DNA from 4 places in the Kitasatospora sp. NPDC022785 genome. Region 1 is predicted to be linked to each of the others. Evidence: riboswitches for the same ligand, from Rfam matches in the RefSeq annotation. Region 1 holds a riboswitch; each other region holds the start of a gene.
What was found. A riboswitch is a leader RNA that binds a small molecule or an ion and turns the genes downstream of it on or off. The one in region 1 is predicted to bind cyclic di-AMP.
Positions count from the first base shown of each region.

Region 1 (2,193 bases):
GCATAGGCCCAGCCGGTGAGGCCGGAGCAGTCGAAGGAGCTCGGGCCGGTGGCGCCGTAGACGTACGGCGAACCGAGCTTGCTCTCGGCGGCGGCGATCGCGGCGGCGGCGCGCGAGCCGTTGGCGGCCGGCGCGGCGGGCTTGGCGGCGGCCGGCGCCGAGGACGACGCACCGAGGTCGGTGCGGCTGTTGTCGCGGGAGGCGCGGTCGGCGTCGGCCTTGGCCTTCGCCTCGGCCTTGGCGGCGTCCGCCTTGGCCTTCGCCTCGGCGGCGGCCTTCTCCTCGGCCGCGCGCAGCGCCTGGCGCTCCTGCTCGGTCAGCGTGTTGAGCAGGTCCTGGGCCTTGGCCAGCTTGCCCTGGACCTCCTCCTTGGAGGCCTTCAGCTGCTGGGTGGTGGTCTCCAGCTCGCCGAGCTTGGCCTGGGCCTCGTTGCGGTCCTGGTCGAGCTTGCGCTGCTGCTCCTGGAGGTCCTTCAGCGCACCGGACTGGGTGCTGCTGGCCTGGGTCAGCGCACCGGCCTGGTTCAGGAAGTTGTCCGGGCTGGACGAGAGCATCAGCTGGACGGTCGACGATATGCCGCCGTTGCGGTACTGCTCGCCGGCGATCTCGGCGAGGCCGCCCTGGGCCTCGGTCACCGAGGCCTGCTGACGGGCCACCTGGTCCTGGAGCTCGCCGACCTGCTTCTGCAGCTCCTGCTGCTTGGCCTGGGCACCGTTGTACTTCTCGGTCGCCTGCTCGGCCTGCTCGTTGAGCTGGTCGACCTGCTCCTTGACCTGGTCCTTGGTCGGCGTCGGGTCGGCGTGGGCGCCGGACTGCGCGGAGAGGGCGACGGCAGCGGCGGCGACACCGGTCAGGATCGAGACCCGGGCGCGGCCGGCAGGCTTGGGACGACGATGGGACGCCACGAAGGCGGACTCCTTCTTCCAACGCCCGCCTACCGGGTGAGCTGACGGGTTCGGGCCGGAAGCGTGCCCTACGACGCCTCACCGGCCGTTCCAGCGGCCGACCTGGCGCCGATTCACCCCGGAGGAACATTGGTTCCCCGGCTCCGCTCCACAGCGCCCCCGACTGCTGGGCTCCCCGTCGGACCGGTCTGCGACCCGTCCCGCTGCTTCACGAACTCGGCGGTAAACCCCCGCCGCCACCCAGGCTGGGTGATCGACTGTGCGGTGGTTCGAGGCACGACCCTAGTAACAGAACCGTGATCCGTTCAAATCCTTGTCAGAAAAAAGACGGAAGAATACCCAAGTTCATTTGTGAATATGACCGGGTGTGACGGGCGCCGTACGCGGAGCTGATCATTTCTCACATACGGCCGGGAACACCGACGCCACCCCCGCTCGGAGGTGGCGCGGATCACAGGGCCGGATCCCGGCCCCTGGGCGTGTCGGTCCGTCAGACCCGGCGGATGGTGTTGATCTTCATCGCGTCGGCCTTCATCACCTTCACCACATCGCCGGTGTGCGGCGCGTGCACCACCATGCCGTTGCCGATGTACATCGCGACGTGGCTGCGGTCGTCGCGGTAGATGATCAGGTCGCCCGGCTGGGCCTCGGCGAGCGAGGGCACCCGGGTGCCGACGTTGCCCTGTGCCTGCGAGGTGCGCGGCAGCGAGACGCCGGCCTTCCCGTACGCCCAGACCATCAGGCCGGAGCAGTCGAAGGTGCTCGGGCCGGTGGCGCCCCAGATGTACGGCGAGCCCTGCTTGCTCATCGCGTTGGAGACGGCCGCCCCGGCGAGACCGGAGGCCTGCGGCAGGCTGCCGAGGTCGGCACGCTCGCTACCGCGCGAGGCCCGGTCGTCCTGCTGCTGGGCGGCCTTCAGCGCGGCCCGGTCCGCCGCACTCAGCGAGTTCAGCAGGTCCTGGGCCTCCTTCAGCTTCTTGTTGACCTCGGCCTTGGACTGGTTCAGGTCCTTGGTCGTGGTGTCCAGCGAGGCGAGGATCGCGGCGGCCTCGGTCTTCTGCTGGTCCAGCCGGCGCTGCTGGTCCTGGAGGCCCTTGAGCGCGTCGGCCTGGCTGGAGCTGGCCTGCTGCACGCTGGAGGCCTTGTCCAGGTAGCCGGACGGGTCGGAGGAGAGCATCAGCTGCACGGACGGGTCGATGCCACCGGTGCGGTACTGCTCGCCGGCCACCGCGGCCAGCCCGCCCTGAAGCTGGGTCATCTGGTCCTGGCCGCGTGCCACCTGGTCCTG
Region 1 is NZ_JBVHHB010000001.1:272,509-274,701, reverse strand. It holds gene ACZ3YO_RS01175 (C40 family peptidase) at 1-905, opposite strand, end outside; cyclic di-AMP (ydaO/yuaA leader) riboswitch at 916-1,071, opposite strand; gene ACZ3YO_RS01170 (C40 family peptidase) at 1,396-2,193, opposite strand, start outside.

Region 2 (2,193 bases), on a different contig from region 1:
GCGGAGCTGATCCACCGCAAGCGGGCCGACCTCGGCGACGACCTGATCTCGGGTCTGATCAGGGCCAGCGACCACGGCGAGCACCTCACCGAGAACGAGGCCGCGGCAATGGCCTTCATCCTCCTCTTCGCCGGCTTCGAGACCACCGTCAACCTGATCGGCAACGGCACCTACGCGCTGCTGCGCAACCCGGAGCAGCGGGCGCTGTTGCAGGACTCCGTCGCCCGCGGCGAGAGCGCCCTGCTGGAGACCGGGATCGAGGAACTCCTGCGCTACGACGGGCCGGTGGAGCTGGCCACCTGGCGGTTCGCGACCAGCCCGCTGACCATCGGCGGGGTGGAGATCCCGGTCGGCGACCCGGTGCTGGTGGTGCTCGCGGCGGCGGACCGCGACCCGGCGCGGTTCGCCGACGAGAACACCCTCGACCTGGCCCGGACGGACAACCCGCACCTGGGCTTCGGGCACGGCATCCACTACTGCATCGGGGCCCCGCTGGCCCGGCTGGAGGGCCGGGCGGCGCTGGCCACCCTGCTCACCCGATTGCCCGATCTGCGGCTGGCCGAAAGCCCGGAGAATCTGCGCTGGCGGGGCGGCCTGATCATGCGTGGCCTCCGTGAGCTTCCGGTCGAATTCAGTCCGGAGAAGAAGCCCGTCGCAAGCTGACAAACCCTCCGCGGACCTGCCGTCAGGTCCGTGAGTGTCACGGCCTGAGGATCCGACACTCTGACGAGACGTCTCCGACACGCCGCGACAGGGGGGTTGAACCATCATCAACCCGGACATATCGCCTCCGTTGGTGGACGATCGATCACGCACCGTAATTTCTGTGTGATATCGGCGATATGAGCTTGTGATTGGTAAGAGGATCTGTCTACCCTCCGTGGAGTTCGCAGCTGCGGACCTCGTGCGCGGGACGCCGAATCCTGCCCGCCGTGTCACGGGAAACCGACCAGACCCTGGGCAGGGGCGGGGGAACCAGGTTTGTTGCCGTCCTCCACGGCTTGGGGTGAAGCCGCTCGCGCGGGCAGAAAGTCCGTGCGACGCGGCCGGGCCACCTCCCGGTCCGAACCCGACAGCTCACCTCGCAGGCGTGCGGAGAGGGACCTCTTCATGCTGTTCGTTGGAACTGGCCGTCACCGTCGTCGTACCCAGGCCGAGAAGGCCATCGCCGTCGCAGGTGTGGCCGGCGTCGGACTCGCGATGCCGATCCTCACCGCCACCGGCGCCGCGGCTGCCCCCGCCTCGACCTGGGACTCCGTGGCCCAGTGCGAGAGCGGCGGCAACTGGAGCATCAACACGGGCAACGGCTTCTACGGCGGTCTGCAGTTCACCTCCAGCACGTGGAAGGCGTACGGCGGCACCTCGTACGCGCCGCAGGCCCACCAGGCCAGCAAGGCCCAGCAGATCTCGGTCGCCGAGAAGGTGCTCGCCTCGCAGGGCCCGGGTGCCTGGCCGGTCTGCTCGCAGAAGGCCGGCCTGAGCAAGGGCGGTGCACCGGCCTCGGTCGACACCTCCACCGATGCCGCGCCCGCCGCTCCGAAGCCGGCCCAGTCGAAGCCCGCGCAGCCGAAGCCCGCCCAGAAGCCCGCCGCCCAGTCGCACGCCCAGCAGCAGACCCAGCCGTACGCGCAGCAGGAGACCCAGGCCCCGGGCTTCTCCGGCCAGGCCGGCTGGGACGCCGAGGCGAAGGTGTACTGGTACCAGAACAACGGCGGCTGGTACTGGACCAGCCACCCGAGCGTCTACCAGCAGTACGCCGGTCAGGCCGCGAGCCAGGACACCCGTGCCGCCCAGAGCACGCCGGTCGCCCAGAGCGCCCCGGTCGCGCCTAGTGCCCCGGCCGCCCAGCAGTACGCCGGCCACGGCTACACCGTCCAGTCCGGCGACACGCTGGCCGGCATCGCCGCTACCCAGGGCGTCTCCGGCGGCTGGGAGTCGCTGTACGACGGCAACCGCGGCACCGTCGGCTCCGACCCGAACCTGATCCTGCCCGGCCAGGTGCTCAACCTCGGCTGAGCGGCCCCGTCTTCACGGTGATTCGACGAAGGGGGCCGGATTCGACCCCCTTCGTCCGCATCTGGTCGCCTTCCGTGGGGCAACCAGGTGAACTACCGGGGGGTAGCAGGGCCACACGCTGAGACGGGACCGAGGTCAGCGTGGCCCCGAGAGCCCGTGCGGTTAGGCTCTGGTCGT
Region 2 is NZ_JBVHHB010000021.1:8,256-10,448, reverse strand. It holds gene ACZ3YO_RS27805 (cytochrome P450 family protein) at 1-663, shown strand, start outside; cyclic di-AMP (ydaO/yuaA leader) riboswitch at 938-1,105, shown strand; gene ACZ3YO_RS27800 (LysM peptidoglycan-binding domain-containing protein) at 1,111-2,016, shown strand.
Region 2: another riboswitch for cyclic di-AMP. It lies ahead of ACZ3YO_RS27800 (LysM peptidoglycan-binding domain-containing protein); the one in region 1 lies ahead of ACZ3YO_RS01175 (C40 family peptidase).

Region 3 (2,193 bases), on a different contig from region 1:
AACAGCAGGTCGCCCGGCTTGAGGGCGTCCAGCGAGACGTGGGTGGAGGCGGCGGCCTGGTCGGCGGCGACGCGCGGCACGGAGATGCCCGCGGCGCGCAGCGCGGCCTGGGTCAGGCCGGAGCAGTCCCAGCCGCCGTTGCCGGTGCCGCCGTAGACGTACGCCTGGCCGACCTTCGACTCGGCGAAGGCGACCGCGGCGGCCATGCTGCCGGTGGCGGCCTGCGCGGGCGCCTGGGTGTCGGCCTGGGCGGCCGGGGCCTGCGCGGCCGGCTTGGCGGCGGCGGTGCCCGCGGCGGCCTGGCCGGAGTTGCCGGCGGAACGGTTGAACCAGTCGAAGTTCTTGCCGGACTCGTCCGAGGCCTGGTCCTTGGCGCGGTCACCGAAGGTCAGGTGCTGGCCCGGGTAGATGACGTGCGGGCCGTCGGTCAGGGTGGAGCGGTTGAGCTCGTACAGCCGCTCCCAGCCGCCCTGGACGTGGTTCTTGTCGGCGATCGAGGCGAGCCAGTCGCCGGCGACCACGGTGTAGTCGTTGGAGGCGGCCTTGTCCTGCCACTTCTGCGACCAGTCGTGGCCGCCCTGCGGCTTGGCGGAGTCGGTGGAGGCCGGGGCCTGGTCGGCCTTCGGCGCGGCCGGCTTGGCGGCGGCCTGGGGCTGCGCCTGGGTGGCCGGCTTGGCGGCCGGGGCCGGGGTCTGCGCGGCGGGCTTGGCGGCGGTGGTGGTGTCGACGGCGGCGGGGGTGCCGCCCTTGGTCAGACCGGCCTGGACGGAGCAGACGGGCCAAGCGCCGGGGCCCTGGACGGCGAGCACCTTCTCGGCGATCGCGATCTGCTGGTCCTTGGTGGCGAGGTCGGCGCGGGCCGCGTACGCGGTGCCACCGAACGCGGCCCAGGTGCTGTTGGTGAACTGGAGGCCGCCGTAGAAGCCGTTGCCGGTGTTGATGCTCCAGTTGCCGGTGCTCTCGCACTGGGCGACCTTGTCCCAGGTGGCGACGGAGGCGGCGGAGGCGGTGCCGGTGGTCAGGCAGGGGACGGTGAGGCCGATGCCGACGACGCCGAGGGTGGCGATCGCGCGACGGGTACGGCCGGACAGGCGGGTGCCGTTGGTGGGCAGCATGAAGATGCGGTCCTCTCCCACGCCTGCGAGGTGAGCTGTCGGATTCGGGCTGGAGTTGCCCGGCCGCGCTGTGGACGCGGCTTCACCCCTAGCCCTGAACCGGTACGCGGACCGGTCCGGGGCGACTTACCTGTGGTTCCCCCGCTCCTGCCGTGGTGCGTTTCTGCGCTGCCAGCGCACCCGACGGCAGGACTCGGCGTTGCGGATGAGCTGGGTCCGTGTGGCCACGAACGGGGAGCACGTTAAGCAGACTTAAGTTCAAACCGCAAACATGTGTGACGCTCGTCACGGTTTGCGGAACACGTGCCGTATGGCTGTCCACCATGATCAGAAATGACCGTTTTCGCGCAACGCCCGTCGGGGTCAACGCAACTGCCTATGCTTCAGAGGGTCAGGACTGACGCAGCCGTCTGGGGGGAGGGCTACGCAACGATGGCCATGGACGAGGAGCCGGACGCCGGTCGGCCGGCGGAAGAGCGTCGCCGGGTGTACCGCGGGGCAAAACGTCGCAGACCGGACATCCCGCCCGCTGATCCCCGAACTGCCGTACGCCGCCGGACGATGCTGCGCTGGCTCGCCGTCGGCACGGTGTTCGCGGCGGTCAGCGGCGAGGAGATCCTGCGCCGCTCGCCGGGCGGCCCGGACGCGGCGGGGACGCACCCGGACGGGACGGGCCCGGGCACGGCGGGGACGGACCCGGACGCGGCCGGGATGGACCACGGGGCGCCGCCTCCCGCCGGCACCCAGGACGGCACCCCCGCCGCACCCGGGCAGCCCGCCGCGGCGCCCACCGTCGACCAGGGCGGCCGCCGCTGGTCCGACCCGACCGGCTGGGGCGGCAGGACACCCGGCCCGCAGAGCGCCGTCCGGATCACCGACAAGGTGCTGCTCGACACCGACGCCACCGTCGCCTCGCTGCTGGTCGAGCCGTCGGGCACGCTCACCTTCGCCGCCGACCGCACCGTCACCCTCGCCTCGGCGGGCAACGTGGAGGTCCGCGGCATCCTCGCCCTCGCCCCCGACGGCGCCGCCGTGCACACCCTGCGCTTCCCGGCCGTCGACGAGAAGCGGTTCCAGG
Region 3 is NZ_JBVHHB010000046.1:16,657-18,849, reverse strand. It holds gene ACZ3YO_RS38740 (transglycosylase family protein) at 1-1,136, opposite strand, end outside; cyclic di-AMP (ydaO/yuaA leader) riboswitch at 1,121-1,285, opposite strand; gene ACZ3YO_RS38735 (hypothetical protein) at 1,677-2,193, shown strand, end outside.
Region 3: another riboswitch for cyclic di-AMP. It lies ahead of ACZ3YO_RS38740 (transglycosylase family protein); the one in region 1 lies ahead of ACZ3YO_RS01175 (C40 family peptidase).

Region 4 (2,193 bases), on a different contig from region 1:
TCAGGGACAGGTTGAGGATCAGGTACGCGGACCAGTCGGCGCCGACGCCCTTGCCGTCCGAGAACACCTTGGTGCCGTTGACGTACCAGTCGACCGAGTTGGCGCCGTAGTAGGTGCCGATGGTGACCCAGCCGTCCTTCGCGATCGCCTTGGCGTCCGTGTAGTACAGGTGGCCCGGGTTGACGTGGTTGGTCAGCTCCAGCAGGTTCGGGTTGTCGGGGTGGTACTCGAAGGAGTCGATCTCCCCGTGGGTGCCGCTGGTGCCGTTCCAGGTCCAGAGCGCCGGCCAGGCGCCGGTGCCGGCCGGGAGCTTGACCCGGGTCTCGGCGTAGTCGCCGGTCTTCACCTTGAAGGCCTCGTTGGAGTACTCGGTGGTGAGCAGGCCGGTGTCCCAGGCCTGCTTGCCGTTCTCCAGCGTGTGCGCGCCCGGCTTGGCGGTGAAGGTGGCGACGCCGCCGGAGACGCTGACGTTGTTCTTGTTCAGCCAGTCGAGCTTGTTGTCGTTCGGGTTGTGGTCCCCGTAGTGGTACGAGCTGCTCTTGTCTGCGGTCCAGCGGGAGCCCAGGCCGAGGCTGTTGAAGTCGTCGGACCAGGTGAGCTTCTTGCCGGCCACGGGCGCGCCGGTGGCCGGGGTGCCGGTGGCGCTCGGCGAGGGGGTCGCCGACGGGGTCGGCGCCGGGGCGGCGGTGGGCGTCGGCGCGGGGGTGGCGGTGGCGTTGGAGACCACCAGCTGCTGGGAGGCCAGGTTGTGCCAGGCGCCGCCGTTGTCCTGCCAGAAGCCGAACTGGGTGTAGGTGCCGGCCGGCAGGGTGCGCGAGCCGGTGGTGATCGACAGCCCGCTCGGGCAGATCTGCTTGTTGGAGACGTTGCCGGGGAAGTCGAGGTTGTGGCCGGCCGCGTCGCGCACGCCGACGCCGACCGTCTTGGCGGTGAAGCAGGCCGACGAGTGGACGGTCAGCGAGGCGGTGGAGGCCTTGCCCGCGACCATGGTGGCCGGGCCGAGCTTGTCCTGGGTGACGGTCGGCGCCGTGGCCGCCTGGGCCCCGGTCACCGCCGGCACGCCGAGCAGTCCGGCGCCACTGATGGCGAGCGCTCCGGTGACGGCGAAGGCGGCGTTGCGGCCGCGGCGGGAGGGGCGAGCATGGCGCGGCGCGGCGCGCCGGGCAGGCTTCTGCATGGCGGTGTCCTCTGTGACGCCTGCGAGGTGAGCTGTCGGGTTCGGGCTGAGGTCGCCCGGCCGCCCTTGGAGCGGCTTCACCCCTAGCCGCGGCCCGCGCGCACGGAGCGCACGGGCCGGGCACTGACCTGGGTCCCCCGCTCCCGTCCGCTGTGGTGCTCGGTTGCCGGCCGGCGGGTGGACAGGACTCGGCGTCCCGACGGCGGAGGTCCGCGAAGCGGACGTCCCGTGCAGGCTAGGCAGGCCGTCCGGGAGGCGACAACCCGACGGGGGGCGTTGTCGCGCAGCTCACAGTGGAGTCGATCAACGACGGTGCGGAGTGGATCAGTTGGCTTGGCCGGTCAGCCGAGCCAGCTGTCCACCTGGCTCATCGCGTCCGGGGACCAGGCCAGCTCCAGGTGGTTGAGCCCGGTGAGCAGCCGGGTGCCGCCGAGGGTACCGATCCCGGTGGCGTCCAGGGCGCTGCGGGTGAGGACGATGCCGTCGCTCGGCCCGCGGTTCTCGTTGAGCACGCCCGGGATGTCGGCCGAGCCGCCGGCCAGCAGGTAGGTGCGGACCGCCGCCGGGACGCCCGCCTGCTGGAGCGGCCCGATCAGCGAGCCGGCGTCGATGGCCGCCTGGATGCCCTGGCCGGAGGTGTAGTAACCCTGGCCGCCGTAGTAGGTCGTCCACCAGTCCTGGGCTGAGCCGTCCACCCCGTAGGTGGCGTCCCAGCGGGCGAGCAGCTGGCGCTGGCCCGGGTAGCAGTCGTACCCGCCGCTGGGCAGCACCCCGAGGCAGGGCTGGGCGGTGGAGGTGCCGTAGCAGGTCATGTACAGGTGCGGAGACGGCGCGTTGGCGGTGCCGCCACAGGCCGGCCAGGTGGCCAGCGAGAACGCCCAGCCGTGCGCGTACACGTAGTCCAGGCCGCCGTTCGGCCCGCCGAGGGTGACCAGGCGGCGGACGTCGCCCGCGTACGCCCGGCCCCAGGACGGACGCACCGAGGACACGTACGCGCGGGCCGCGACCTCGCCCTT
Region 4 is NZ_JBVHHB010000003.1:303,305-305,497, reverse strand. It holds gene ACZ3YO_RS07030 (glycoside hydrolase family 16 protein) at 1-1,177, opposite strand, end outside; cyclic di-AMP (ydaO/yuaA leader) riboswitch at 1,180-1,305, opposite strand; gene ACZ3YO_RS07025 (esterase/lipase family protein) at 1,519-2,193, opposite strand, start outside.
Region 4: another riboswitch for cyclic di-AMP. It lies ahead of ACZ3YO_RS07030 (glycoside hydrolase family 16 protein); the one in region 1 lies ahead of ACZ3YO_RS01175 (C40 family peptidase).